3 regions of the Mesorhizobium maamorense genome follow, and region 2 is predicted to be linked to each of the others. Evidence: riboswitches for the same ligand, from Rfam matches in the RefSeq annotation. Region 2 holds a riboswitch; each other region holds the start of a gene.
What was found. Region 2 has a riboswitch for cobalamin ahead of metE (5-methyltetrahydropteroyltriglutamate--homocysteine S-methyltransferase). Riboswitches for the same ligand answer to the same signal wherever they lie in the genome.

Region 1: another riboswitch for cobalamin. It lies ahead of bluB (5,6-dimethylbenzimidazole synthase); the one in region 2 lies ahead of metE (5-methyltetrahydropteroyltriglutamate--homocysteine S-methyltransferase).
Region 3: another riboswitch for cobalamin. It lies ahead of ACIU1A_RS13910 (DUF1636 family protein); the one in region 2 lies ahead of metE (5-methyltetrahydropteroyltriglutamate--homocysteine S-methyltransferase).

The regions. Positions count from the first base shown of each region.
Region 1 covers NZ_CP173356.1:1,145,818-1,155,465, reverse strand. Annotated here, with positions in the region: gene dxs (1-deoxy-D-xylulose-5-phosphate synthase) at 1-1,628, opposite strand, end outside; gene ACIU1A_RS05945 (pirin family protein) at 1,707-2,627, opposite strand; gene ACIU1A_RS05940 (DUF2277 domain-containing protein) at 2,668-2,934, opposite strand; gene ACIU1A_RS05935 (exodeoxyribonuclease VII small subunit) at 3,033-3,284, opposite strand; gene ACIU1A_RS05930 (histone deacetylase family protein) at 3,288-4,214, opposite strand; cobalamin riboswitch at 4,336-4,516, shown strand; gene bluB (5,6-dimethylbenzimidazole synthase) at 4,565-5,317, shown strand; gene ACIU1A_RS05920 (TetR/AcrR family transcriptional regulator) at 5,361-5,966, opposite strand; gene ACIU1A_RS05915 (MFS transporter) at 6,085-7,308, shown strand; gene ribB (3,4-dihydroxy-2-butanone-4-phosphate synthase) at 7,359-8,459, opposite strand; gene aroC (chorismate synthase) at 8,560-9,648, opposite strand, start outside.
Region 2 covers NZ_CP173356.1:301,335-310,982, forward strand. Annotated here, with positions in the region: gene hemN (oxygen-independent coproporphyrinogen III oxidase) at 520-1,857, opposite strand; gene ACIU1A_RS02060 (MucR family transcriptional regulator) at 2,060-2,527, opposite strand; gene ACIU1A_RS02065 (cytochrome-c peroxidase) at 3,062-4,099, shown strand; gene tdh (L-threonine 3-dehydrogenase) at 4,333-5,367, opposite strand; gene metE (5-methyltetrahydropteroyltriglutamate--homocysteine S-methyltransferase) at 6,028-8,373, opposite strand; cobalamin riboswitch at 8,489-8,689, opposite strand; gene ACIU1A_RS02080 (adenosine kinase) at 9,071-9,648, opposite strand, start outside.
Region 3 covers NZ_CP173356.1:2,724,401-2,734,048, forward strand. Annotated here, with positions in the region: partial or broken gene ACIU1A_RS13880 (NADH-quinone oxidoreductase subunit E) at 1-206, opposite strand, end outside; gene ACIU1A_RS13885 (NADH-quinone oxidoreductase subunit D) at 207-1,397, opposite strand; gene ACIU1A_RS13890 (NADH-quinone oxidoreductase subunit C) at 1,397-1,999, opposite strand; gene ACIU1A_RS13895 (NADH-quinone oxidoreductase subunit B family protein) at 2,004-2,585, opposite strand; gene ACIU1A_RS13900 (NADH-quinone oxidoreductase subunit A) at 2,576-2,941, opposite strand; gene ACIU1A_RS13905 (winged helix-turn-helix domain-containing protein) at 3,275-4,474, shown strand; cobalamin riboswitch at 4,504-4,708, shown strand; gene ACIU1A_RS13910 (DUF1636 family protein) at 4,746-5,174, shown strand; gene cobW (cobalamin biosynthesis protein CobW) at 5,177-6,229, shown strand; partial or broken gene cobN (cobaltochelatase subunit CobN) at 6,246-9,648, shown strand, end outside.

The DNA of each region.
Region 1 (9,648 bases), 840 kb from region 2:
GTGGTCGAAAGCCCGGACGCGCCCAGTTCCTCGGCCGCGATCAGGCAATCCTGCAAGCGCGTGCCGAAGGAGAGGAGTGCCACCTTGCCGCCTTCCCTGATGATGCGGCCCTTGCCGATTTCGAGCACCGAGCCGCGATCGGGCATGTCGACGCCGACGCCATTGCCGCGCGGATAGCGGAAGGCGATCGGGCCGTCATCGTAGGTTGCCGCGGTGCGCACCATGTGGCGCAGTTCCGCCTCGTCGGCCGCCGCCATGACGACGAAGCCCGGCAGGGAGGCCAGGAAGGTGGTGTCGAAGGCGCCGCAATGGGTGGCGCCGTCGGCTCCGACGAAGCCGGCGCGATCGATGGGGAAGCGCACCGGCAATTTCTGGATCGCCACGTCGTGCACGACCTGATCGTAGGCACGTTGCAAGAAGGTCGAATAGATCGCCGCGAACGGCTTGTAGCCTTCGGTCGCGAGGCCGGCCGCGAACGTCACCGCATGCTGTTCGGCGATGCCGACGTCGAAGGTCCTGGCCGGAAACACTTCGCCGAACAGATCAAGCCCGGTGCCGCCCGGCATAGCGGCGGTGACGGCGACGATGCGCTCGTCCTCCTGGGCCTCCCGGATCAGGCTTTCGGCGAACACCTTGGTATAGGCCGGCGCGTTGGCCGGGGCCTTGGCCTGAGCGCCGGTGATGACGTCGAACTTGTTGACGCCGTGATATTTGTCGGCCGCGGCCTCGGCCGGCGCGTAGCCCTTGCCCTTCTGGGTGACGACATGGATCAGCACGGGGCCCTTGCCATTGTCACGGACATTTTTCAGCACCGGGATCAGATGGTCCAGATTGTGGCCGTCGATCGGACCGATATGGTAGAAGCCGAGCTCCTCGAACAGCGTGCCGCCGGTGACGTAGCCGCGCGCATGCTCAACCGCCCTGGTGATGGCACGGTCGGCACGCTTGCCAAGATACGAGGTCAGTTTCTTGCCGAAGTCGCGCAGGCCGACATAGGCCTTGCCAGAGGCCAGGCGCGCCAGATAGGCGCTCATGGCGCCGGTCGGCGGGGCGATCGACATGTCGTTGTCGTTGAGGATGACGATCAGGCGGGCATCGAGCGCGCCGGCATTGTTCATCGCCTCGTAGGCCATGCCGGCCGACATGGCGCCGTCGCCGATGACAGCGATGACATTGTTGCGGCCGCCGGCAAGATCGCGGGCCGCCGCCATGCCGAGGCCGGCCGATATCGACGTCGAGGAGTGGGCGGCGCCAAACGGATCGTATTCGCTCTCGGTGCGGCGGGTGAAGCCGGAGAGGCCGCCCTCCTGGCGCAGGGTGCGGATGCGATCGCGGCGCCCGGTCAGGATCTTGTGCGGATAGGCCTGGTGGCCGACATCCCAGATCAACCGGTCATCGGGCGTGTTGAAGACATAGTGCAGCGCCACGGTCAGTTCGACCACGCCAAGCCCGGCGCCGAGATGACCGCCGGTGCGCGACACCGCGTCGATCAGTTCGAGGCGAAGCTCCGATGCCAGTTGCGGCAATTCGCTTTCGGAAAGCGTGCGCAGCTCGGCCGGGATGCGGACCTTGTCGAGAAGCGGCGTATGCGGCGTTGCGTTCACGGGTAGGCCCAGGCTTCTGTTCATGCGCGGGATAGGCCGCCGGCAGGCGAAAGTAAATGCCTGTCAAATGACGCGGAAGGCACGGCCCCGTCGTCGATTTCCTCAGCCGTCCGGCAGGGGAATGAACTCTTTCTCATCGCCGGGAACGATGTCGAAGCGGCCTGTTTTCCATTCTTGCTTGGCCTGTTCGATGCGCTCCTTGGAGGACGAGACAAAATTCCACCAGATGTAGCGCTTCGAGCCCAGCGAGGCGCCGCCGAACAGCATGAAATGGGCACCGGCCTGTGAGGATACGACGATCTCGTCGCCGGGCCGGAACACCAGAAGCCGTTCCGCCGGAAACACGTCGCCGGAAATCGAGACCTCGCCTTCCAGCGTATAGATGGCGCGTTCTTCCGCGTCGGCAGGGATTTTCACGCTGGCGCCGGGCGCCAGCCTGAGGTCGGCGTAGAGCGTCTCGGAATCGGCCCGCACCGGGGAACGCAGCCCCTGGAAATCGCCGATGACGATGCGGCCACTGACGCCTTCCGCGTCGATGTCGGGAAGCCGCGCGACAGCGGTGTTTTCGAAAACCGGCGCCACTTCCTCCTTGCCGTCCGGCAGCGCCAACCATGTCTGCAGCCCCGAGATCGACATCGGCGCGCCGCGCAGTTCTTCCGGCGTGCGCTCCGAATGGACGATGCCGCGGCCGGCGGTCATCAGGTTCACGTCACCCGGCTCGATCACCATCTCGGTGCCGAGCGAATCGCGATGCCTGATCCTGCCGTCGAACAGGTAGGTGACCGTCGACAGGCCGATATGAGGATGCGGCCGGACGTCGAGCGCCTGACCGGCACGCAGGATGGCCGGGCCCATGCGGTCGAAGAAGATGAAGGGACCGACCAGCCGCCTTTTGGCGGTCGGCAAGGCGCGGCGAACCTGAAAACCGCCAATGTCCTTGGCGTTCGGAATGACCATCAATTCGATCTGGTCGCTGGCAAAGGCATCGCCGGCTTCAGGATCCCTCCCGGGAAAGAAGCTCATGAGCTCTCCTTGTCAGCGGCCGATGGCTGCTTTGGCCAGATCAGGCAAAGCGGATCGCCGCCTTCGCCCGCAGCTTGGCCGCAACCTCCTCGCGATTGCGCGGATGCTGGTTGGTTTCAAGCGAATCGAGAAGCTCGCGCGCCGACGCCGCGATGGCCTCGACGGCATGGTCGAAGGCGTGCTGGTTCTGCTTCGAAGGCCGCGTCGTTCCGCTCAGCTTGCGAACGAATTGAAGGGCTGCATCGCGCACCTCGTCGTTGGTCGCCGGCGGATCAAAATTGAACAGGGTCTTGATGTTTCTGCACATCGCTTCCGTATCTCCTCTTGTCCTGGAGCCGTTTCAATCGGGACGCGTTCTATCCTCAATCATGATCGTGTCAAAAACCAGAGAGACGGCTGCGTGCCTCAATCCGCATCCAGCGGCTCCGTCCCGACCGGCTTGCCGTCGCGGGACAGCCTGATCTTCTCCACCTTGTCCTCGGCCGCCTTGAGCAGCCGGTCGCAATGCACCTTCAGCGCCTCGCCGCGCTCGTAGATCCTGATCGACTGGTCGAGCGGCACATCGCCACGCTCCAGATCATCGACGATCTTCTCCAGCGCGTCGAGAGCCTGTTCGAAGCTCATCGCCTTGACGTCTTCGTTGGTTTCACCAGCCATCATTCATCCTTTCATCAGTCGCCCGACATGGGCGGCGACCGAAAATGCCAATCCTTGCAGATCGTAGCCGCCCTCGAGCAGGCTGACGAGCCGGTTGCCGCTGTGGCGCGCCGCGCGCTGCATGAGTTGGCCGGTCGCCCAGTCGAAATCATCCTCGGTCAGGTTGATCTCGGCCAGCGGGTCGCGATGATGCGCATCGAAGCCGGCCGAAATAATGATCAGGTCGGGTGCAAAATTGTCGAGCGAGGGCAGCACGCGCGACAGGAAGGCATCGCGGAACGCCTCGCTGCCGGTCTGCGGCGCAAGCGGCGCGTTGACGATGTTGCCGGCGCCGGTTTCGTTCTTTGCTCCGGTGCCGGGGTAGAGCGGCATCTGGTGCGTCGAGCAATAAAGCACGGACGGATCGTCCCAGAAAACATCCTGCGTGCCGTTGCCGTGATGCACGTCCCAGTCGACGATGGCGACGCGTTCGATATCGTGTTTGCGCTGTGCATAACGTGCGGCGATGGCCGCCGTGTTGAACAGGCAGAAGCCCATCGCCGTCGCTTTCTCCGCATGATGGCCGGGCGGCCGGGCGGCGACGAAAACGTTGTCTGCCCTGCCGGCAAAGACGTCGTCGACGGCGGCGTTGGCGGCGCCGATCGCGGTGATCGCCGCTTGCCAGCTCTTCGGGCTGGCCGTTGTGTCGGCATCTATGCGGGCGATGCCCGTATCGGGAATGGCGGCGCGTACCCGCTCGACGAAATCCTCGGGATGCGCGTAGAGAATGGTGGCCTCGTCGCCTTGTGGCGCCTCGAGGCGATCGAGCGCGGCAAAAGCCTCGTCGTCGAGCACGCGCTCGATTGCGCGCAAGCGGTCCGGCCGCTCCGGATGGCCGGGTGGCGTGATGTGCTCGAGGAAGATCGGATGGGTGTAGAGACGAGTGGCCATGCTCCCTATCTAGTGCCCCGGCGCGGCGATGGCCATGCATTGCGGCCTGATGGCTGGGGAAAATCGCGCCTGCGTCCATTCGAGTCGCCGCGGGGATTGGCGGCGTAGGGGCTTCGTCGTAAAGTCTCGGCCACTGCCTGGTGCCCGCCGCGAGCGGGAGAATCGGGAACACGGTTTGATACCGTGGCGTGCCCAACGCTGTAAGGGGGACCGCGCCGGTAAATGCCACTGTCGATGACGGGAAGGCGCCGGATGCGGGTTGATCCCGAGCCAGAAGACCGGCCTGGCAGGCATCGTCATCCGCATGGTCAGGCGGACGGCAGTTGATTGCAATCGCAAGGGGACAAGCGATGCCGGACAATATGACCATCCCCGTGGGTGACGGATTCGACCAGATGGCGCGCGATGCGGTCTACCGCGCCATGTTCACGCGGCGCGATGTCCGCAGCCATTTTACATCAGAGGCCGTCGACGACGAGGTCTTGGCGCGGCTGCTGCTTGCCGCCCATCACGCGCCATCGGTCGGCTTCATGCAGCCATGGAATTTCATCGTCATTCGTGGCACCGAACGACGGGAACAGGTGCGCGACCTGTTCCTCGCGGCGCGCGAGCAGGAATTGCCGGCGATCGAGGAAGAGCGGCGGGCGCTCTACCGCAAGCTCAAGCTGGAAGGCATCTGCGAAAGCGCGCTCAATATCTGTATCACCTGCGACCGCCGACGCTCACAGGGTTCGCCGCTGGGACGCTGGCACAATCCCGAGATGGATCTCTACAGCACGGTCTGCGCGGTGCAGAATTTCTGGCTGGCGGCGCGCGCCGAAGGCGTCGGCGTCGGCTGGGTCAGCATTATCGAGGCGCAGGCGTTGAAAGGCCTTCTGTCGATTCCCGAGCATGTGACGCCGGTGGCCTATCTCTGTGTCGGCCGTGTCTCGGAGTTCGCGCCGAAACCGGACCTCGAAACACATGGCTGGGGGCGGCGGCTGCCGCTGCCCGAGCTGATCATGAGCGAGACGTTTTGCGGACAGGGCGAAGTTCCGCTCAAATCAACGATCGCACGCCTCAAGGCGGCAACATGCGAAAAGTCTGACAAACCCTTGATTTGATTGCCGATACGGCATGCCCAGAGCTGCCGGCGGCCTGCCGTCGTCAGGCGGCTCCGGTATCCTTCCTCAACAATCCTTCAAGCAGTTGCTTGAATGCCGCCACCACGGTCTTTGACGTCGCTTCCGGGTCGTTCGAATTGGCGATCCGCTGCGCCGCCTGGCTGCTCGCCCCGTTGATCAGCCGTGCCGCGGTCTCGGGGTCTACGCCCGGGACAACTACCCCGTCGCCCTGCAGCGTCGTCAGGTGATCGGTCATCGACGCGACGCAGGCATTGGCGTTCGGCCATTGCGCGGGATCCCCCAGCACGGCCGGACCGTCCCGAAACATGATGCGCTGGATTTCCGGCTCCAGCGCCATTTCGATGTAGCTCGTGCATTCGTCGACGAAGCTTTGCCAGCGGGTCGGTGCTTTCGCTGCAACCTCATTCACCCGTGCCGCCATCTCGGCGTCTATCTCGGCGATAACCGCCTGCAAAAGCCCCTTCTTGTCCCCGAAATGATGATAGAGCGCACCGCGCGTCAGCCCGGCCGATGCGGTGAAATCATCCATCGATGCCTCGGCATAACCGATCGTTCCGAACGCATGCCGGGCCGCGGCAATCAATTTGGCGCGCGTTTCGGCGATCATTTCCCTGCGGGGCTTGTGCATCTCTTCTGGCCTTATCCACATACGTCACGTATGCCAATTGACATACGCGACGTATGATCTATTTAGTTCATACGCATCGTATGTAATTTCCGAATCGCCTTTTGTCGAGGAACGGACCATGCAGAACCCCTATTCCGAGATCTTTCGAGCCCCTGGCGCCAAGGGCTTTGCCGCTGCAGGCTTCATGGCGCGCCTGCCGATCGCCATGGCGCCGATCGGCATCGTGGCGATGCTGTCGCAGACGCGTGGCGAATACTGGCTGGCGGGTGCCGTCTCGGCGACATTCGCGCTGGCCAACGCTTTCCTGGCGCCGCAGATCTCCAGGCTGGTCGACCGCCTCGGCCAGACATGGATCGTCGTGCCCACCACCATCATCTCCGTGCTGGCATTCCTGCTGCTGATTGCGTCGGCCAACCAGGATTGGCCGGTATGGACAATGTTCGTGTCGGCGCTGCTGGCAGCGGCCATGCCCAGCATGCCGGCAATGGTGCGCGCGCGCTGGACCGAGCTTTTTCGCGGCCGGCCGGAGATGAACACCGCCTTTGCCTTCGAATCGGCGGCCGACGAACTGGTCTATATCGCCGGCGCGTCGCTGTCGGTGGGCCTCAGTGCGGCGCTGTTTCCGGAAGCAGGCATGCTGGCGAGCACGTTGTTTCTCGCTTTGGGCTCGATAGCATTCATCCTGCAGCGATCGACCGAGCCGAAAGTGCGGCCGGTGGACCATGGTTCGACTGGCTCGGCAATCCGCCTGCGGCCGGTACAGATCATCACCTTCGCCCTAATCTTCATCGGCGCGACCTTCGCGACGACGGAAGTGAGCACCGTGGCGATCACCAAGGAGTTCGGCCAAGCCGGTGCCGCAAGCCTGGTGATCGGCGTCTATGCGCTGGGATCGTTCGTGTTGGGCATCGTGGTCGGCGCGCTCAACCTCAAGACGCCGCTACAGCGCCAGCTGACCGTCGCGGTCGCCATCATCGCAGTCAGCACGATTTTGCCGCTCACCGCCGACAGCGTGCCGATTTTGGCGCTGACCGTCTTCATCAGCGGCGTGGCGATCTCGCCGACTTTCATCACGGCATTCGGCCTGATCGAACGGCATGTGCCGGAAGCGATGCTGACCGAGGGCATTACCTGGGTGACAACGGGAATCGGCATCGGCATGGCGCTGGGCTCTTTCGCCGCCGGCGCGGTGGTGGATGCGTTCGGCGCCCAGAACGGGTTCTGGGTCTCGGTGGTCGCGGGCGGCATCGCGCTGGTCACGGTGCTGCTCGGCCAGCGCAGTCTTGCCACTCACAAATGCGAGTTGGATGGGTGTGAAGCGGCCGTCGCTGCCGCGGAATGAACCATGACGCGTCCGGTTCAGCGGGTCGGACGCTATTGCCGCCGTCGAACCTAGAGAATCTCGGTCTTGGCGATGTGGATGCCAAAACCTTCGAGGCCGACATAGTGGCGCTCGCGCGAGGCGATCAAATTGATCGAGGAAATGCCGAGATCCTTCAGGATCTGAGCACCGAGCCCGATCTCGCGCCATTCATTCTCGCGACGGCGCGCCTCTTCGTGGTCCTCCCGGTCGCCGCTCGCCGGCCGGTTGCGCTCCTGGTGGGCGACACCGACCGAGCCCTCGCGCAGATAGACGATGACGCCGCGCTTGCGCTCGCCCATCGCCTTCATGATGGCGTCCAGCCGGTGGCTGGTGCCGAAGACGTCGGTCACCACGTCCTCGGAGTGCAGACGCACAGGCACCTCTTCTCCGTCGCGGATGTCGCCGAAGACGACGGCGACATGGTGCATGGAATCCCAGGGCAGCGTGTAAGTGAAGACCTGCGCCTTGCCGCCGAGCGTGTCGATCTCGGAGCATGCCACGCGTTCGACCAGCGTTTCCTTGCGTTGCCGGTAAGCAATGAGGTCGGCGACAGAAACCTGCTTGAGGCCGTGCTCCTCGGCAAAAGCCGCGACCTGCGGGCCGCGCTTGACGGTGCCGTCGTCATTGACCAGTTCCGAGATCACGCCGATCGGCGGCAGGCCGGCGAGCTTGCACAGATCGACGGCCGCCTCGGTATGGCCCGAACGCATCAGCACGCCGCCTTCGCGCGCGATGAGCGGGAAGATGTGGCCGGGGCGGACGAAATCGGAGGCGCCGACATTGCCGTTGGCGAGATTGCGCACGGTCAGCGTGCGGTCGTCGGCCGAAATGCCTGTCGTGGTACCATGCTTGAAATCGACGCTGACGGTGAAGGCGGTGGTGTGCGCCGAATCATTGTCGGCGACCATCGGCGCAAGGTTGAGGCGCTTGGCCTCCTCGCGCGGCATCGGCGTGCAGACGATGCCCGAAGTGTTGCGCACGATGAAGGCCATCTTTTCCGGCGTGCAATGGACGGCGGCGACGATCAGGTCGCCCTCGTTCTCGCGCCCGTCATCATCCATGACGACGACGATCTCGCCCCGCTCGAAGGCCCGGATTGCTTCGACGATTTTCTTCTGGTCGTAAGACATGGAATGCTCGCTTCGCTCGCAAGGGAGTAGGGGAATAGGGCGGTAAGGCAGTAGGGGAAAGGAAAAATTGCTCGTCTCGCGGGCAGCTTAACATACTGCCCTACTGCCCTACTGCCCTACTGCCTTCCTTGCCTGTCTGTCCTCGGTGCCGCAGATAATGGTCGGCGATTGCGCAGGCAACCATCGCCTCGCCGATCGGTACGGCGCGAATGCCCACACACGGATCATGGCGACCCTTGGTCATCACTTCGACGTCGTTGCCGTCCTTGTCGATCGACTTCCGGGGCGTCAGGATTGAAGACGTCGGCTTGACGGCGAAGCGGGCGATGATCGCCTGGCCGGTCGAGATGCCGCCAAGGATGCCGCCGGCATTGTTGGACAGGAAAACCGGCTGGCCGTCATTGCCGATGCGCATCTCGTCGGCATTCTGTTCGCCGGTGATGCGGGCGGCCTCGAAGCCGTTGCCGATCTCGACGCCCTTGACGGCGTTGATCGACATCAGGCCTGACGCGATATCCTGGTCGAGCTTTGCGTAGATCGGCGCGCCGAGGCCGGCCGGAACGCCGTCGGCGACGATCTCGATCACGGCGCCGACGGAGGAACCCGCCTTGCGGATGCCGTCGAGATAGCTCGTGAAAACGGGAACGGACGCCGGATCCGGCGTGAAGAACGGATTGTCCGCGTCGCCAATGAAATTCCAGTTCCAGTTGGCGCGGTCGATCGACTTCTCGCCCATCGATACCAGTGCACCGCGCACCACCATGCCCGGCACGACCTTGCGGGCGAGGGCTCCGGCAGCGACCCGAGCCGCGGTCTCGCGCGCCGAGGATCGGCCGCCGCCGCGATAGTCGCGCACGCCGTATTTGACGTCATAGGTGTAGTCCGCATGGCCCGGCCTGTACTGGCGGGCGATCTCTCCATAGTCCTTCGAGCGCTGGTCGACATTCTCGATCAGCATGGAGATCGGCGTACCTGTCGCGATCATCGTCTCGCCGTCGTTGTCAAGGATGAAGCCCGACAGCACCTTCACTTCGTCAGGCTCACGGCGCTGCGTGACGAAGCGCGACTGGCCGGGCCGGCGCTTGTCGAGTTCGGCCTGGATTTCGTCACGCGTGAAGCGGATGCCGGGTGGGCAGCCGTCGACCACGCAGCCCAATGCGGCCCCATGGCTTTCGCCCCAGGTGGTGAC
Region 2 (9,648 bases):
TCAGCGTCCGACATGCGAGCGGCTGGACACCCATCACTATGTCGTCGATGTCGCTGGGCACGTTTTGACGCATCCGGCTTTGGCCGCGTTGGCGGAGATTGATGGCCTGAGATTTCTCGGATCGTACCCACGTCGTTATTAGCTATGGCCAGGCTAGTTTCCACCCATAACCCCAAGACTGTTGATCCATTACTGACGAACAGGGGACCGCCGCATCGAAACTTGCGATGCACACGACCCTGCCTCGGGAAGTGAACGAGATCATTGCGCCGACGATCTTTCGTCCGGCCAATTTCTTGCCTGCTAAACGGGGGTATTCATAGGCACAGATGTCGACCGGCGCGCATCTCGCAAAACAAGTCACCGTGTGACTGTGACGCTTATACGCGGTACGCTTGCCCATTCGGGATATGAAACACTTCAAATCCGCACAGGGCGCCGTGACCGGTCTTCGGCGCGTTTCGAGCAGGCCGTTTAGCACGAGCTATCGCTTTGGCCCCCTCACGATGCTTGGCTGTGCTATGGGACAGTCCGGTCGACAAAATCATCGAAAGCGGCAGCAACAGCGCGAATCACGAAGCGATGCTCCTGCCGCACCCGGATGAAACCGGTTTCGATGTCCACGATCCCATCCTCGGCCAGCTTCGCCAGGCGTTCAGCAGCCGAATCCAGAAGGCGAGTTGGATCGAATCCATAGGCCGCACAAATTGCCGGCACATCGGCCTGCAAATCGCACATCAGCCGTTCGATGATGGCGGCTCGCACGCGGTCTTCATCTGTGAGTGGGTAGCCTTTTGACGTTGCCAGACGGCCAGCTGCTATGTGCTGGCTGTAGCACTCACGTGTCAACTCGTTCTGGACGTAACCCTCGCCGACCCGCCCGATAGAGGACGCGCCGAAACCGATCAGGGTTTTGCAGGTATCGGCCGAGTAACCCAGCGAGTTACGCCGTAGGCGACCGCTGGTCTGCGCCAGCGCAAGTTCGTCGTCCGGCAAGGCGAAATGGTCGAGGCCGATCTCACGGTAGCCGGCCGCAACCAGCGTCTCTGCCACGGCGGCAGCCTGTTCGGCGCAGGCGGCGCTGTCAGGCAGCGCAGTCTTCTCGATCAGACGCTGATTCTTCATCACCGATGGAATGTGGGAGTAGGCGAACACCGCGAGCCGGTTGGGACGCATGGCGACAGTCGCCATCGCAGTCTCGACGCAGGACTCCACAGTCTGGTTCGGGAGGCCAAAAATGAGATCGAAGTTGATGCCGCTTACTCCATGCCGGCGCAGCTTTTCGACGGCAGCGGACGTCTGCGCCTCGCTCTGGACCCGGTTGATCGCTTTTTGAACGATCGGATCAAAGCTCTGCACCCCAAGGCTCGCGCGGCTCGCGTTCGCTGCTCCCAACGCTTCGGCGATCTCGGCCGTGAAGGTGCGCGGATCAATTTCGACGGCGATCGTAGCGGATTCCCTGAACGCGAAGCGGCGGCGCAGGAGTTCTATGGTGTCCAGGAACTCGGCTGCCCCGATCAGGGTCGGGGTTCCCCCGCCGAAATGTACGTCGTTCACGACGAGCCCCTGCTGCACTTTCTCCGAGACCAAACGGATCTCGTTACGCAGAACGTCCAGATAGTTGAGGATTGGGCCCTGATTGCGGGCAATCGTGGTCGGGAAGCCGCAAAACCAACAAATCGATTGGCAGAACGGGATGTGGAGATAGAGCGATACCGAATCGTCAGCCGACAGACCTCTTAGCCATTCCTCATAGCTCACAGCCCCGACGCTGGCGGTGAACTCCGGCACAGTCGGATAGATGGTGTACCAAGGCAGGAGAGCCTCGCGATATTCTTTCAGGATAGAGGTCTGCAACGGTTTCCGTCCCAAGCTGAAAATTGGTCCTTTTACCGCTGCGGTCTCCTGTGTCTCTGCGCTATGTCAGTTCCATTGCGTTTTGCGGCGTGTAATCACACCGTGCAAGGAAAAGGCGGGATTTTGATCCCGCCTTTCGAGTGTTTCGCTCACATCTTGCTGATCGAGCCACCAGTCCCACAACGGGTCTGGATGGAGGAAGTCACGCTGATACCTTCTTTCTAGACGGCTTCTCGGGCGCCGAGACCTCAGGCTCTTTTGGTTTGCGGCCCAGTCCCATTGTCTTGGCCAATGCGGAGCGCGCAGCCGCGTAGTTCGGCGCGACCATGGGATAGTCCGCCGGCAGGCCCCATTTGGCGCGATAGTCGTCAGGGCTCAGTCCGTAATGGGTCGACAGGTGACGCTTTAGCGATTTGAATTTCTTGCCGTCCTCAAGGGAGATAATGTAGTCCGGCGTCACCGATTTTCTGATCGGGACGGCCGGCGTCAACACCGTCGGCTCTTGTGCCGAGACGCGACCGGATGCCGTGCGTTTCAAAGCTTCGTGCACTTGGCCGATCAGGGTAGACAGTTCGCCCACCGGAACGGGATTGTTGGAAACATAGGCTGAGACAACGTCAGCGGTAAGGTCGATGAGGTTGTCGGCGCTTCCGAAGTCTTCTTCTGGCATGAAACTCTCCGCTGGATTGGTTTGGGGAGCGCCGCTTCTAGTGGTGATTCCCGATGAAAGCAACAAATCTCGCCACAGCATTGTTCGTTGCTCGTCCAGGATCGAGGCCTATAGCGCCACTGCACGCTGCCCGTCACACTAGTCTGCGCGGTAATCGCTGTCCATAACTGCGCCGGTATCCGCCGTTCAGCCCCGATCTCGTCCGTCTTAATTGCAAGAGCAAGGCGCAGAAACCTTGAAAGCAATATGAGCCGTGAATGCGCTGGAGACAGAAATCTTGCGCGTGTGAAACAGGTAGTCGTTGCGGTACCATGCGGCGACAGGCCAGGGAACCGACCAAACCCTCAGGCGAACAAACAGTGATTGCGCGCGCCCGCCATTGGAATCGTCATCGGATGATGAATCGCAGTCACTGTTCTGCCGCTCGATCGGCTTGGTCGGTGGCACGATTCCCTCGATCCGCTGATCTAGCGCAGGGCGTTCGCAAGCCGCATGTGGAGAATGGTTTCCGTGCACATCGTAAGGATTCCATCTATGAAAAGTCTATTGACAGCGATAGCTGTTGCGCTCGTTGCAGCCACAGCTTTTGCTGCGCAGTCCATTCCGCCAGACCTCAAAGAAACGGCACTGGCCATCTTCAAGCCCTTGCCATCGATCCCGCCGGTCACCAATAACCCGCGCACGCCGGAGAGGATTGCCCTCGGCAAGGCACTGTTCTTCGATCCACGCCTCTCGTCCTCAGGCGTTTTCTCCTGCAACTCGTGCCACAACCTGGCCACCGGCGGCGACGACAATCGCGAAACTTCGATTGGCCATGGTTGGCAGAAGGGGCAGCGCAACGCGCCGACGGTGTTTAACTCTATCTTCAACAAATCACAGTTTTGGGACGGTCGCGCCAAAGACCTGAAAGCTCAGGCCAAAGGGCCGATAGAGGCCGGTGTCGAGATGGCCAACACATCGCATCGAGTGGTCGAGACGTTCAAATCGATGCCGCAATATGTGGAGTGGTTCCATTCAGCTTTCCCGGGGGAGGCCGAACCCATCACCTTCGACAACTTAGCCAACGCACTCGCAGATTACGAGGCGACACTGGTCACGCCCGCCCCCTTCGACGCCTACCTCAACGGCGATGACACCGCCATCGGCCCCGAAGCGAAACAGGGCCTGGCCCTTTTTATCGAAAAGGGCTGCTCGTCCTGCCATTCCGGTGTCAATCTTGGTGGGGAAGGCTATTATCCATTCGGCCTCGTTGAGAAGCCTAGCGCCGAAATTCTGCCGGAGAACGACAAGGGACGATTTGCCGTCACCAATGTACCAGAGGATGCCTATGTTTTCCGCGTGCCGTCGCTACGCAATGTAGCAATCACCGCGCCATACTTTCATTCGGGCAAGGTCTGGGACTTGAGAGAGGCGGTCGCCATCATGGGCACCACCCAGCTTGGCCAAGAGCTAACGCAAATCGAAATCGATCGGATCGTTGCCTTCCTTAACTCGGTGACCGGAAAGCGACCGGACATTGCAAATCCCATCTTGCCACCTGAAACGCCCACAACACCTCGGCCTCGATCCTAGGCGTTGGGATAGCAGACGATCGCGCGGGGCCTGTTAGCATTGGTTGCCTGGTCCGGGCGAATTGCCAAAAACGCCGCCGTGCGATTGGGCCGCGATACGTCGCCTCCGATTGAGCGGCGCACGTTGGGGAGGAGCCATTGCTTTGTAGCCAGCCATGCTACCGCGCGGAGATCGCCGGCAGGCCAAGGTGGTGTCCTGTCAGCACCTCGGCAAAGTCACGCTGACCAGTCGACCTACCAGTCCATCACCACCTTGCCCGAACTGCCGCTGCGCATCGCGTCGAATCCAACCTGGAAATCATCGATGCCGATGCGGTGCGTGATCAGGCCTGAGACGTCGAGCGGGCCCTGGACCAGCGCGATCATCTTGTACCAGGTCTCGAACATCTCGCGGCCATAGATGCCCTTGAGATGCAGCATCTTGAAGATGACCTTGTTCCAGTCGATCTCGAACCCGGTCGGCGCAATGCCGAGGATGGCGATCTTGCCGCCATTGTTCATGGTGTCGATCATGTCGCGGAAGGCGGGGGCTGCCCCCGACATTTCCAGGCCGACATCAAAACCCTCCGTCATGCCGAGCGCCGGCATCACGTCGCGCAGTTTTTCCTTGGAGGCGTCGACGACGTGCTGGACGCCAAGCTTGCGCGCAAGATCCAGCCGAACCGGATTGATATCGGTGATAACGACCTTCCTGGCGCCGACGCATTGCGCCACCAGCGCGCCCATGATGCCGATCGGTCCGGCGCCGGTGACCAGCACGTCCTCGCCGACCAGATCGAATGACAATGCGGTGTGAACCGCATTGCCCAGGGGATCGAAGATCGCGGCGATCTCGTCCGGCACATCGTCCGGGATCGGCACGACATTGTGCTGTGGGATCGCCAGGTACTCGCCGAAGGCGCCCGGGCGATTGACGCCGACGCCGAGCGTGTTGCGGCACAGATGCCCCCTGCCCGCGCGGCAGTTGCGGCAATGTCCGCAGACGATGTGGCCTTCGCCCGACACGCGTTGGCCGACCTTGTATTCGGTGACCGCGGCGCCGAAATCCGCGACGGTGCCGACGAATTCATGGCCGGTCACCATCGGCACGGGCACCGTCTTCTGCGCCCACTGGTCCCAATTGTAGATGTGGACGTCGGTGCCGCAGATCGCGGTCTTCTTCACCTTGATCAGGACGTCGTTGGGGCCGATTTCCGGCACCGGCACCTCTTCCATCCAGATGCCCGGCTCGGCCTTGGCCTTCACCAGCGCCTTCATTATGTTCGACATCAGGTGCTCCTTACAACTTGGTTTGGTTCCACTCCTCGCCGCTCCTCTCCTCTGGTAGCCCCAAGAACGGAAAGGTAGGTTTCGAGAGCAAAGCTGAAATCTTTGGACCGATCGTGATGTTGGCGGCTGCGTTGGTGTCGAACACTCCAACCGCGAGCGGTGCGCGAGAAAACCCAGTTCGAACCTCCGCGGAAGCGGAGCAAGCGCCGCGCCAGATGCAGCGAAGTTTCAGTTCAAGGATGAGGAATGAGAGCAGCTTTCGGCTCGGGCTATGTTGTCGATGTCCGCCACATGCGGCGCAATCACTCGACACGATCCTCTCGATGATCGATCTCGCCGCGATATCTCAATAGTACGGACGCACAGGCGGCATCCGCAAACGTTCGCCCCTCGGTGAAGTGTCTGTTGACCGCTGGCGATGTGAGGGGCAGAAACTCATGGACGAAGCCGCCTTCTCACACCTCGTGCTCTAGATCATCCGTCCTCTGACCAGAAGCGGCTTCCCAGATCCTGCCCCGCGGGCTCAGCCGTCCAGCGGGCCTTCGGCTAGACGACAAGGGCGGGGCCCCGCTCGTGCCTACCGACTTGCGCGCGGCTTTTCGATGGCGTCCTTTCTGCCTCGAATTATCCCCGAAGCCCGCGGGGTCAGATACTTGCCGCTCACAGTGGCTCAGCGGCCTGCGCCTGGACCTTCTCCCGTAGCGCGCGTGCTGCAGCGACCATGTTGATGAGGGCAGGGCGGACTTCCTCCCATTTCCTCGTCTTGAGGCCACAGTCCGGATTGACCCAAAGTTGGCTGTCCGACAGTCGCTCGCGGGCAAGTTGGGCGAGATGCAAAATCTCGCCGACTTCCGGGACACGTGGTGAGTGAATGTCGTAGACGCCAGGACCGATTTCGTTCGGATATTTGGACTTCGTGAAGGCGTCCAGCAGTTCCATTTTGGAGCGCGACGTCTCAATCGAAATGACGTCCGCGTCCAGTTCAGCAATGGAATCGATGATCTCATTGAACTCCGAATAGCACATGTGGGTGTGAACTTGGGTCGCGTCCTCTACGCCCGTCGAAGCGATCCGGAAGCATTCGACAGCCCAGCCGAGATAATGTTTCCAATCGGACTTCCGAAGGGGCAGGCCTTCGCGAAATGCGGCCTCATCGATCTGGATCACCCTTGCGCCAGCTCTTTCCAGGTCGGCCACTTCATCGCGGATGGCGAGTGCGATCTGGCAGCAGGCCTCGGCGCGGGGTACGTCGTCGCGAACAAAAGACCAGTTGAGGATCGTCACCGGGCCTGTGAGCATGCCCTTCACCGGCTTTTTCGTGAGTGACTGGGCAAATTGCCACCAGTGGACTGTCATCGGATTCGGCCGCGATACGTCGCCGAAGATGATGGGAGGGCGCACAAGCCGGGACCCGTAACTTTGCACCCAGCCATGCTGGGTGAAGGCGAGGCCGGACAGTTGCTCCCCGAAATGCTGCACCATGTCGTTTCGTTCGAACTCGCCGTGCACCAGCACGTCCAACCCGATTTCCTCCTGCCAACGGACCGCCGCCTCTGTCTCCTTCTTCAGGAACGCCTGGTAGTCGATATAGCTCAGTCGGCCCTTGGCATGTGCGGAGCGCGCCCTGCGCACCTCGGGCGTCTGCGGGAAGGACCCGATGGTCGTCGTGGGGAACGGCGGCAGGCCGAGCGTGTCAGCCTGGACTCTCGAGCGCTTGGCAAATGCGCTCTTTCGTTGCTTCTTGCCGCCGTCAATGCTGCTTACGCGCCCGTGGACGAGCGGATCATGGACCTTTCCAGACATTGCGCGCGCGGCGGCCGCCTCTTCAGAAGCCTTCAGCGCGCCTGCTACGGCCTCCCTGCCTTCCGATAGGGCTTGGGCCAGCACGAGCAGCTCTTCAGTCTTCTGGGCGGCGAATGCCAGCCACGACCCGACGTCCACGTCGAGCGCGGTCTCCATCCGCAGGTCCATCGGCACATGAAGCATTGAGCAGGAAGGCGCAATTTCGACGCGGTCCAGCGGCCAGCCGGCAATCACCGGCTCGATGCGGTCGAGAATGGCATTAAGGTTCGCGCGCCAGACGTTGCGCCCGTCGATCAAGCCAAGTGAGAGCACCAGATCCTTCGGTGCGAGCCGACCAACCGTCACCAACTGCTCGGGAGCGCGCACGAGGTCGAGATGCAGGCCCGCCAGGCGCAGCGAAAGCGCGGTCTCGAGATTGTCTCCCAGCGGCCCAAAATAGGTAGCCAGCATAATCTTCAACTTGGGCGCGGCTTTCGACAGCTGCCCGTAGGTGAATTCGAAGGCAGCTCGTTCGTTCGGGTTGAGATCGAGCACAAGCGCCGGCTCGTCAATTTGCACCCAGTCGGCCCCCGAGAGCTCCAGCCTCCCAAGCAGTTGCTCGTAGACGGGCAGCAGCCGCGGTAAGAGCGCTATGGGATTAAAGCCCTGGTCGGGAGACTTCGCCAGCTTGAGGAAGGTCATCGGTCCAAGGATGACCGGGCGTGTATGGATGCCGAGCTCTTTTGACTCCAGAAAGTGATCGACTGGTTTCGTCGACGAGAGGGCGAATGTCTGATCGTCGCCAAGCTCCGGCACGATGTAGTGGTAGTTCGTGTCGAACCATTTGGTCATTTCCATCGCGGTTACGCGCTGCCCCTGAACTGCATGCCCGTGACTGGCGTGTCCGCAACCCGCCGTATCGCCTTGCGTCCCGCGCGCCATCGCGAAGTAGATGTCGAGCGGGACCTCGCCGCTCATCCAGCCGTAACGAGCTGGCACGGCGCCGACCATTGCTGCGGTGTCGAGCACATGGTCATACAGTGAGAAATCGTTCGACGGGATTTTCGACACGCCGCGGTCGTGCTGCTCGCTCCAGCTGGCGGCACGGAGCGCCTTCGCCGTCGCCAGAAGGTTGGCAGCAGACGATTTTCCGGACCAGTAGCTTTCGAGCGCGAATTTCAGTTCTCGCCGGCGACCGATACGCGGCACGCCAAGCGTTGCTATGGGAACTTGCTGGGAGACATTCATTCCATACCCCGATGGTTGGGGGCGGGGACAAGGAAGGCGCTAACAGGCCGGCATCAATGCCGAACTGCCGCGGCCACCAGACACCCCGCCCGTGGACGTTGTTCACCGTGGCAGGTCTCCTGGCTCGCGGGTCACAGCCTCTGCCCCGTCTTCCCGGGGCAGTTCACCCCAGTGACATTGGTGGGTAGGCTCGCCGCTTACAGTTGCGGGGGCAGCACCGGCATTGCACCGGCTTCCCTCTTAGCTCCGCTGGGGCAACGCCTTGCGAAGAACCACGACACCCGAACAATCGCAGCCCCTCGTGTTGCTGTCAATAACGTATAAAGAAATGTTTATGTGTTTATGTGAAACCTTTTACCTGCTACGGGTTTGCACGGTCCAAGGCCCCGGTCCAGCTGAGCCGCTTGTGCCCCAGTTTTGCGCAGGCCGTGCCTGGCTGCTCCGGCAAATCCGCTAGCAGCACGATCCTGGCTAACGACTTCGTCAAATGGCGTGTTGGCCACCATGATCGGCCACAGTGCTGGCCCGAAGAGCGTAAATGTTTCCGAGCCGTCAAAATCCGAAATCTGGAGAAAACTGCCATCCTTCACGGAAGGGCACGCGACATTTCTGCACGCGCTTGTCTTAACAGCCCTGCAGCAAGTGCGGTGGGCAGCACCTTGCGATATGCCGCCTACAGCAATCCCGCCAGTTCGGCTTCTCTGCGCAGATTCTGCCTTGGCCTGGGGCCGATCTGCTGGATCACCAGGCCGGCCGCCAGTGAGCCGAGATCGCCGCAGGTCTTGAGGTCGCGGCCCTGCGTATAGCCATGCAGGAAACCCGCGGCATAGAGGTCGCCGGCGCCCGTCGTGTCGACCAGCTCCTTGATGGCGGTCGCCTGGATGACGACGGTCTCGTCGCCGCGCGCGATGACGGAGCCTTTTTCCGAACGCGTCACGGCGGCGACTTTGCAGTCCTTCCGGATCCGGGCCAGCGCCTCGTCGAAGGACGAGGTCTGGTAGAGCGACTTGATCTCGTGGCTGTTGGCGAAGACGATGTCCACGGTGCCCGAGCGCATCAGGTCGAGGAACTCGTCGCGGTAGCGGTCGACGCAGAACGAATCCGACAAGGTCATCGACACTTCGCGGCCCGCCGCGTGCGCCAGCTTGGCCGTCTGCCGGATCGCCTCCTTGGCGCGGGGCGGATCCCACAGATAACCCTCGAAATAGGTAACCTTGGCGCCCGACGCCTTGTCGGCCTCGACGTCCTCCG
Region 3 (9,648 bases), 2.4 Mb from region 2:
CCGAGCATGTCCGAAATCGTCTCGATCGCGGCCTTGGTGACCCAGCCTTCCTGTTCCTGCGCCAGCATCAGCAGTGGAATGATCGCAGACTGTTCCCGGCCCTTCGGGTACTTCTTGATCCATTGCTTGGCCGCGGCCGCGTTCGCCCGGTTGAAGGCGAAGGATGCTGGCTGGACGCTGGCTTCTGCGAGACGACGGACTGACATTTAGCGATCGACCTCACCAAACACGATGTCGAGGGAGCCGAGGACGGCGGTGACGTCGGCCAGCATGTGACCGCGGCACAGGAAATCCATGGCCTGGAGATGCGCGAAACCGGGCGCGCGCAGCTTGCAGCGATAAGGCTTGTTGGTGCCGTCGGAGACCAAATAGACGCCGAACTCGCCCTTGGGCGCCTCGACCGCCGCATAGACCTCGCCGGCCGGCACGCGGTAGCCCTCGGTGTAGAGCTTGAAGTGGTGGATCAGCGCTTCCATCGAGCGCTTCATCGCCTGGCGCTTTGGCGGCACGACCTTGCCGTCGAGGTTCGACACCGGCCCGGCGCTTTCCTTGCCGAGCAGGAGATCGATGCACTGGCGCATGATCTTCGCCGACTGGCGCATCTCTTCCATGCGCACGAGGTAGCGGTCGAAACAGTCGCCGTTCTTGCCGATCGGAATATCGAAATCGAGCTCCGAATAGCATTCATAGGGCTGCGATCTGCGCAGGTCCCAGGCAGCGCCCGAGCCACGCACCATGACGCCGGAAAAGCCCCAGGCCCAGGCGTCGGCCAGCGAAACCGTGCCGATATCGACATTGCGCTGCTTGAAGATGCGATTGCCGGTCAGCAACTGATCGAGGTCGTCGATCGACTTCAGGAACGGATCGATCCACTTGCCGATGTCCTCGAGCAGCTTCTGCGGCAGGTCCTGGTGAACGCCGCCCGGACGGAAATAGGCGGCATGCATGCGCGAACCCGAGGCGCGCTCATAGAACACCATCAGCTTTTCGCGCTCGACGAAGCCCCACAGAGGCGGCGTCAGCGCGCCGACGTCCAGCGCCTGCGTCGTCACATTGAGGATGTGCGACATGATGCGGCCGATCTCGCAGTAAAGCACGCGGATCAGCTGACCGCGCTTCGGCACCTCGATGCCGAGCAGGCGCTCGGCGGCCAGTGCGAAGGCATGCTCCTGGTTCATCGGCGCGCAATAGTCGAGCCGGTCGAGATAAGGCACTGCCTGCAGGTAGGTTTTGTGCTCGATCAGCTTTTCGGTGCCGCGATGCAAGAGCCCGATATGCGGATCGACACGATCGACCACTTCGCCGTCCAACTCCAGAACCAATCTCAAAACACCATGCGCGGCAGGGTGTTGCGGTCCGAAGTTGATGTTAAAATTGCGGACGGAGGTTTCAGCCATTACTGCTTTGCCTTCTCATCCCCTGGCAGCACGTAATCGGTGCCTTCCCACGGGGACAGAAAATCGAAATTGCGGAATTCCTGCTTCAGTTCCACCGGCTCGTAGATGACGCGCTTGGCTTCGTCGTCGTAGCGCACCTCGACGAAGCCGGTCAGCGGGAAATCCTTGCGCAGCGGGTGACCGTCGAAACCGTAGTCGGTGAGGATGCGCCGCAGATCGGGGTGGCCCGAAAACAGCACGCCATAGAGATCGTAGGTCTCGCGCTCGAACCAGTCGGCGCCGGGATAGACGCCGGTGATCGACGGCACCATCGTCTCCTCGTCGGCCTGCACCTTGATGCGGATACGCACGTTCTGCTTCGGCGACAACAGGTGATAGACGACGTCGAAGCGCTTGGCCCGCGACGGATAATCGGCGCCGCAGACATCGATGACCGAGATGAATTGGCAGCGCGGATCGTCACGCAGGAAAGTCACCACTTCGATCAGATCGCGCGGTTCGATATGGATGGTGAGTTCGCCATAGGCGAACACTGCTTCATTGACGCGGCCAATCAATTTTTCGCCGAGATAGGTCGACAGTTCGCTCAGGGATGCGGCCATGGATTTACCGTTCGATCGTGCCGGTGCGGCGGATCTTCTTCTGGAGCAGAAGAATGCCATAGAGCAGCGCTTCGGCGCTCGGCGGACAGCCGGGCACATAGATGTCGACCGGCACGATGCGGTCGCAGCCGCGCACCACCGAATAGGAATAGTGGTAATAGCCGCCGCCATTGGCGCAGGAGCCCATCGAGATGACGTAGCGCGGCTCCGGCATCTGGTCGTAGACCTTGCGCAGCGCCGGGGCCATCTTGTTGGTCAGCGTGCCGGCAACGATCATGATGTCGGACTGGCGCGGAGACGCGCGAGGAGCAACACCGAACCGCTCCGAATCGTAGCGCGGCATCGAGGTGTGGATCATCTCGACGGCGCAGCAGGCGAGGCCGAAGGTCATGAACATCAGCGAGCCGCTGCGCGCCCAGGTGATCAGCGCCTCGGTCGAGGTGACGAGAAAGCCCTTGTCGGCGAGTTCGTTGTTGATTTCGAGGAAGAACGGATCATCGGACCCAACCGGCCTGCCGGTATTGGGATCGATCAGACCCTTGGGCTTCGGCGCGACGAGCGTGCCGGAACTGTCGCTCAATCCCATTCGAGCGCTCCTTTTTTCCATTCATAGGCAAAGCCGATGGTCAGCACCGCCAAAAACACCATCATCGACCAGAAACCGAGCATGCCGATTTTCGAGAACGACACCGCCCACGGAAACAGGAAGGCCACTTCCAGGTCGAAGATGATGAACAGGATCGACACCAGGTAGAAGCGGATGTCGAACTTCATACGGGCGTCATCGAACGAGTTGAACCCGCATTCGTAGGCGGAAAGCTTTTCCGGGTCGGGATTGCGATAGGCCACCAGGAACGGCGCCACGATAAGCGCGACGCCGACAGCCGCCGCCACTGCGATAAACAGGACGATGGGCAGGTACGAACTGAGAAGTGCGTTCATGCTGCGGCTTTCCGTTGGCGCCAATCCATTTTGATTACAGCACCAGACCCTATTGCGGAAGCGTGACAGTTTAACCGCTGAACCGTTTTAAGGGGCCTTTGCTGCAACGCGGCGAGGGTTAGCGCAGCGCTTCCGGCGAAGCAAGTCAAACCTTGTTCAAAACACTGGCCTGGACGGCATAAGGGAAGAAACTGGTCCGATCCGCTCCTGTTTGATTTCCTTCGCTTTTTACTCCACTTTTCTCTCCTGACAGAGTTGCCGCCAAAACCCTGCTAGCATGGCCGGAATCAACTGTCCGAACGACGCTCAACAAGCCATCAGAGTCGCATCCGAATGAAGGAAAAGATCTCGCTTGCCACGGCCCGGCGTATCGCGCTCGCCGCCCAAGGGTTCACTGATCCCCGCCCCGCCGGCACGCCCGACCGACGCCACTTCGCCCGCGTGCTCTCGCGTACCGGCCTGCTGCAGATCGATTCCGTCAGCGCGGTGGTGCGCGCTCATTACATGCCGCTCTATTCGCGCCTTGGTCCCTACCCGTTCGCCTTGCTCGACAACGCCGCCGTCACGCGCAAGCGCACGGTTTTCGAATACTGGGCGCACGAGGCTTCCTTCCTGCCGGTCGAGACCTATCCGTTGATGCGTTGGCGCATGCAGCGCGCCGAGCGTGGCGATGAAATGTATCTGGGCCTGGCCAAATGGGGCCGCGAGCACGCCGCCTATATAGAAGAGATCTACCGCGAGGTCGCGGAGCGCGGCCCGATCGCCGCCTCCGCGCTCGAAGGCCAGAAAGGATCCGGCGGCTGGTGGGGCTGGAGCCACGCCAAGCATGCCTTCGAATGGCTGTTCTGGGCAGGACGCATCACCACCGCGCACCGCCGTGGCTTCGAACGCTTCTATGATTTGCCCGAGCGCGTACTGCCGCAGGCGATCCTCGATCTGCCGGTGCCGTCTGCCGAGGACGCGCATCGGGAATTGCTGCGGATATCCGCCCGCGCTCATGGCGTCGCGACAGCAAGCGACCTGCGCGACTATTTCCGCCTGTCGCCGGCCGACATGAAGGGCCGGCTGGAGGAGCTGGTTGAAACAGGCGAGCTGGTGCCGATGCGTGTCGAGGGCTGGAACAAACCGGCTTACCTCCATAAGGAGGCCCGTATTCCACGAAAAATCGAGGCCCGCGCCTTGCTGGCGCCGTTCGATCCGGTCGTTTTCGAGCGCTCGCGCACGGAGCGGCTGTTCGATTTCCACTACCGCATAGAAATCTACACCCCTGCCGAAAAGCGGCAATACGGCTATTACGTCCTGCCGTTCCTGCTCGGCGACAGGATCGTGGCGCGCGTCGACCTCAAGGCCGACCGGCCGGCCAGCGTGCTACGCGTCCACGCGGCCTATGCCGAGCCCAGCGCGCCGCCTGAAACCGCCGCGCAACTCTTCCAGGAATTGACGCAGATGCAGCGCTGGCTCGGCCTCGAACGGATCGAGGTTACGCCCGCCGGCGACCTTGGGCAGCCGCTCGCCGACATTGCCGTGTCGTAGACGCGCGTTGACACCGCCGCCTGCAAGAGCCTAAATCCAATCCAGACGGTCTCCTCTCGGCAAAGGGAGGAGCCAAGAGGGAATGCGGTGCGAAATCTCGATTTCAAATCCGCGGCTGTCCCCGCAACTGTAAGCGACGAGCCAAGGCCGAAAACCACTGGGACGGTCCCGGGAAGGCGGCACGAAGGCGATGACCCGCGAGCCAGGAGACCTGCCGTCTGAGACTTAAGAATCCGATCGCCCGGCGGGTTTTCCGGGCAAGGAGCCCGATTTGGAACGCGACAGCAGTTTCCCGGCTGAAACAGCGGACATTTTGTCTGGCGATAGCGACGCCTTGGCCGGTGTCACTGTCATCATCTGCGCTTCCTGCCGCGACGAGACCGGTTCCGATGCCAATCCCCGCGCCGGCGAAGTTTTGGCTCAAGATACGCGCCAAGCCGCAATGGCCGACAATGTCCGCGTCCGCACCGTCGAATGCCTCGGCAACTGCAAGCGCCGCCTCAGTGCCGCGATTCTTCGCGACGGCTGCTGGAGTTATGTCTTCGGCGACCTGAACATCGCCAGCGGCGCCGATCTCGTCACCGGCGCGAAACTCTTCGCCGCTTCGACCGACGGCCTCATTCCGTGGCGCGGCCGTCCGGATTCCCTCAAGCGCGGCCTCGTTGCCCGCATTCCTCCCCTCGACATGCTGAAGGACTGATCATGACCGCCGCAGTTTCCGCCGCCACTCTCTCCCGCGTCCCCTGTACCGTCGTCACCGGCTTCCTGGGTGCCGGCAAGACCACGCTGGTCCGCCATCTCCTGGAAAACGCGGGCGGCAAGCGTATCGCCATCATCGTCAACGAATTCGGCGACATCGGCATCGACGGCGAGATCCTCAAGGGCTGCGGCATCGACACCTGCCCGGAAGAAAACATCGTCGAACTGGCCAATGGCTGCATCTGCTGCACCGTCGCCGACGATTTCGTCCCGGCGCTCGACCAGATCCTGTCGCTGACGCCGAAGGTCGACCATATCCTGATCGAAACCTCGGGCTTGGCTCTGCCCAAGCCGCTGGTCCAGGCCTTCCAGTGGCCGACGGTGAAGAGCCGGGTGACAGTCGACGGCGTGATCGCCGTGGTCGACGGTCCGGCACTCGCCGAGGGGCGCGTCGCCAACGACATGGACGCCCTACAGGCGCAACGCGCGCAGGACCAGACACTGGACCATGACGACCCCGTCGAGGAGGTGTTCGAGGACCAGATCGCCTGCGCCGACCTCATCATCCTGTCGAAGAGCGACCTGATGGATGCCGCAGGTTCGGCTCGCGCCAACGCCATCATTGGCGAACACTCCGCCCGCGCCGTGAAGGTCGTGCCGACGGCTCATGGCAAGGTCGATCCGTCCGTGCTGCTCGGGCTAGGCCTCGCCGTCGAGGACGACATCGAGAACCGCAAGTCCCATCATGACGGCGCCTTCGACCACGAGCACGACGACTTCGATACGTTCATCGTCGACATCCCCTCGATCGCCAACCCGGACGACCTGGCAAAGCGCGTCGCCACCGCCGCCGAACAGGAGAACGTGCTGCGGGTGAAAGGCTTCGTCGAGGTCGGCGGCAAGCCGATGCGGCTGTTGCTGCAGGCGGTCGGTCCGCGCGTCAATCATTATTATGACCGCGCTTGGACGGCTGACGACGACCGCCGCTCGCGCCTGGTCGTCATCGGCCTCAAGGGGCTGAACCGCCCGGCGATCGAGCATATCCTCGCCGGCTGAGGCAACACCGACCGCGATGCACATCCTCACCACCACATCCGCCTCGCTCGACGATCTCGCCGAGCCGGTCGATCTGCGGCAGACGCCGGCGGAAATGGTGGCGCTGTCGTTCACGGACAGCGACCTGGCCGGACTGGCAGCGGCCTGGAAAGGCGACGCCGATCGGCTGCCCACGATGCGGCTGGCCGCGCTGCGCGACCTGCGCCACCCCATGTCCGTCGACCTCTGGATCGACAGCGTCGCCCGTCACGCCAAAGTCATTCTGGTGCGTATTCTCGGCGGTTACGAGTGGTGGCGCTACGGCTGCGACCAGTTGGCCGTGGTTGCCCGTGAGCGCGGCATAAAGCTGGCACTGCTTCCCGGTGAAAGCCACGACGAGGACATCAGGCTGATCGAAGCCTCGACGCTGCCGCGCGAGGAACTGGACGGGCTGCTCAATTATTTCCGCCAGGGCGGCCCGGCCAATATGAGCGCGCTGGTGCGCAGGCTGGCGCGGTTGGCGGGGCGGGATGTGACGACTGCCGAACCGATTAGCGTGCCGAAAGCCGGGTTTTATGAGCCGGGGCGCGGAGTCGTGGAGAAGCCGGACTTATCGAATGTCGGCATTCCGTCACACCCCCCTCTGTCATACCGGACATCTCGCCTGCGAGGGGGGAGATCAGCTGTCATCAAAGCCGGCTCCTCTTTTGTTGCGTCAGAAAAGGATGTGTTTGCACCATCTGAAAGGGGCGAGAGCGTCGATGACGGGGCAATCTCCCCCCTTGCGGGGGAGATGTCCGGCAGGACAGAGGGGGTGTGACGGGACTCGACGTTGACAACATCAATGCTCGCACCATTCCCGTCCTCTTCTACCGCTCGATGCTGCTCGCCGCCGATGTCGCGCCGATCGACGCGCTTTTCGAGGCGCTACGGCAGCGCGACATGCTCCCCGTCCCCATCTTCGTCTCCAGCCTGAAAGACCCGGCATCCCTGGCGTTTGTTGAAACCGCGATTGCCCAGCTCAAGCCCGCCGCCATCATCACCGCGACCGCTTTCGCGTCCGGCGCCGAACCCGGCGTCGAAACCCTGTTCGACCGCGCCGGCGTTCCCGTCTTCCAGGTCATCGTCGCCACCACCCGCCGCGACGTATGGGAGAAGAACCAGCGCGGGCTGGCGCCCGCCGACCTCGCCATGCATGTCGTTCTGCCCGAACTGGACGGCCGCATCCTCGCCGGCGCCGTTTCGTTCAAGGGCGAAAGCGAGACCGACCCGGCGCTCGGCCACCGCGCCTTTGCCAACCGGCCGGAGCCCGATCGCGTCGAACAGGTGGCGGACCGGGTCGCGGCCTTCATCAGCCTTCGGGAAACGCCGCGCGCGGAACGCAAGCTCGCCATTCTGATCCCTGATTATCCGAGCGCTCCCGGCCGCACCGGCTATGCGGTCGGGTTGGATGTGCCATCGAGCGTGCTGGCGATGCTGCACGACCTCCAGGAACAGGGCTATGTAGTTGAGGGAATTCCCCAAACGTCGCGTGCGTTGCTGGATTTGCTGGAGCGCAGCAAGGCTGGGTTGGAGTTGGATGAGTACCTTGCCTTCTCAACGGAATTGCCGGGCGCAGCAATTGCTGCCGTAGAAGCAGCTTGGGGCAAAGCCGAAGGCGAGACAGGTTTGCGCGAGGCACCCCCTCTGTCCTGCCGGACATCTTCCCCGCAAGGGGGAGATTACGCCGTCATCTCTGTCTTCGCCAATCTCCAACGTTGCAAGAGTAGCTCCAGCGTCGAAACTGCCAATCTCCCCCTTGCGGGGGAGATGTCCGGCAGGACAGAGGGGGTGTTCAAGCGCTGCCCGCCGCCAAATTCCCCTTCCGCGCCGCGACCTTCGGCAACATCACCGTGGCGCTGGCTCCAGACCGCGGCCGCTCGGCCGACCGCCGCGCCGACTATCACGACCCGACGCTGCCGCCGCGCCATGCGTTGCTCGCCTTCGGCCTGTGGCTGCGCAAATTGCTTGGCGCCCATGCGCTCATCCATGTTGGCGCGCATGGCACGCTGGAATGGCTGCCGGGCAAGACGGTTGCGCTTTCGCAAAGCTGCTTCCCCGAGATCGTCACCGGTCCCCTGCCCGTCATCTATCCCTTTATCGTCTCCAATCCCGGCGAGGCGGCGCAGGCGAAGCGGCGGATCGCCGCCGTCACGCTCGGCCATCTGCCGCCGCCGCTCACCGGCGCCGGATTGGACAAGAACCAGCACAGGCTCGAACGGCTGGTCGACGAATACGCCCAGGCTGACGGTCTCGACCGCCGCCGCCGCGACCGTCTGGCCAGTCTGATCGTCGAAACCGCGCAGACGACGGGCCTCGCCGCGGAGGCCGGCGTTGCCCGCACCGACGCGCCGGACGAGGCCCTGCGCCGCATCGATGCCTGGCTCTGCGACCTGAAGGATTTCGCTATGAAGGATGGGCTGCATGTCTACGGCCGCGCGCCCGACGAAGAGCCCGACCTTATGCGCCGGCAAAGCGCCGAGGCCGAAAAGGCCGCCCTTCTTGCCGCGCTCGACGGTCGTCATGTCACCGCGGGCCCGGCCGGCGCGCCCGCGCGCGGGCGTTCCGACGTTCTGCCCACCGGCCGCAACCTGTTCACGTCGGACCCGCGCGCCATGCCGACGCCGACGGCTTACGACATCGGCAAGGCTGCCGCCGAGGAAGTGGTGCGTGCCTATATGCAGTCGCATGGCGACTGGCCGCGCTCGCTGATCATCGACCTCTGGGGTTCGGCGTCTTTGCGCACCGGCGGCGAGGAGATCGCGCAGGGGCTTTCGCTGATGGGCTGCCGCCCGCAATGGGATGCCGCCACAGACCGCGTCACCGGCATCGAGGTGTTGGCACCGGCAGCGCTTGGCCATCCGCGCGTCGACGTCACCTGGCGCATATCGGGCCTGTTCCGCGACATGTTCCCGACCCAGATCGCGCTGATCGATGCCGCTGCCAACGCCGTTGCCGCGCGCGACGAGGACGATTCGGAAAATCCGCTCGCCGCAAGGACCCGCGCCGAGGGCAAGATCAGCCCGCGCATCTTTGGCACCTCGCCTGGCACTTACGGCGCTGGCGTCGAGGAAATCCTGTCGAGCGGCGACTGGGCGGCGCGCGAGGAAATCGGCCGCGCCTATCTCGATGCCACGTCGCATTCCTATGGCGGCGCCGGCGGTGAGGGGATCGCCGCGCCCGGCGCATTCGAGAACCGCATCGCCGAAGCCGATCTTCTCGTCCACACCGGCGACGATCCCGGCCGCGACATCCTCGAAGGCTCGGCCGATGTCGCTTTCATCGGCGGCTTCTCGGCCGCCCTTGCAGCGCTTGGCAGGAATGCCGACGTCATCGTGCTCGACACGACCGATCCGCAGAGGCCGAAGCCGCGTTCACTTAGTGAGGCCGTGACGCGCGTC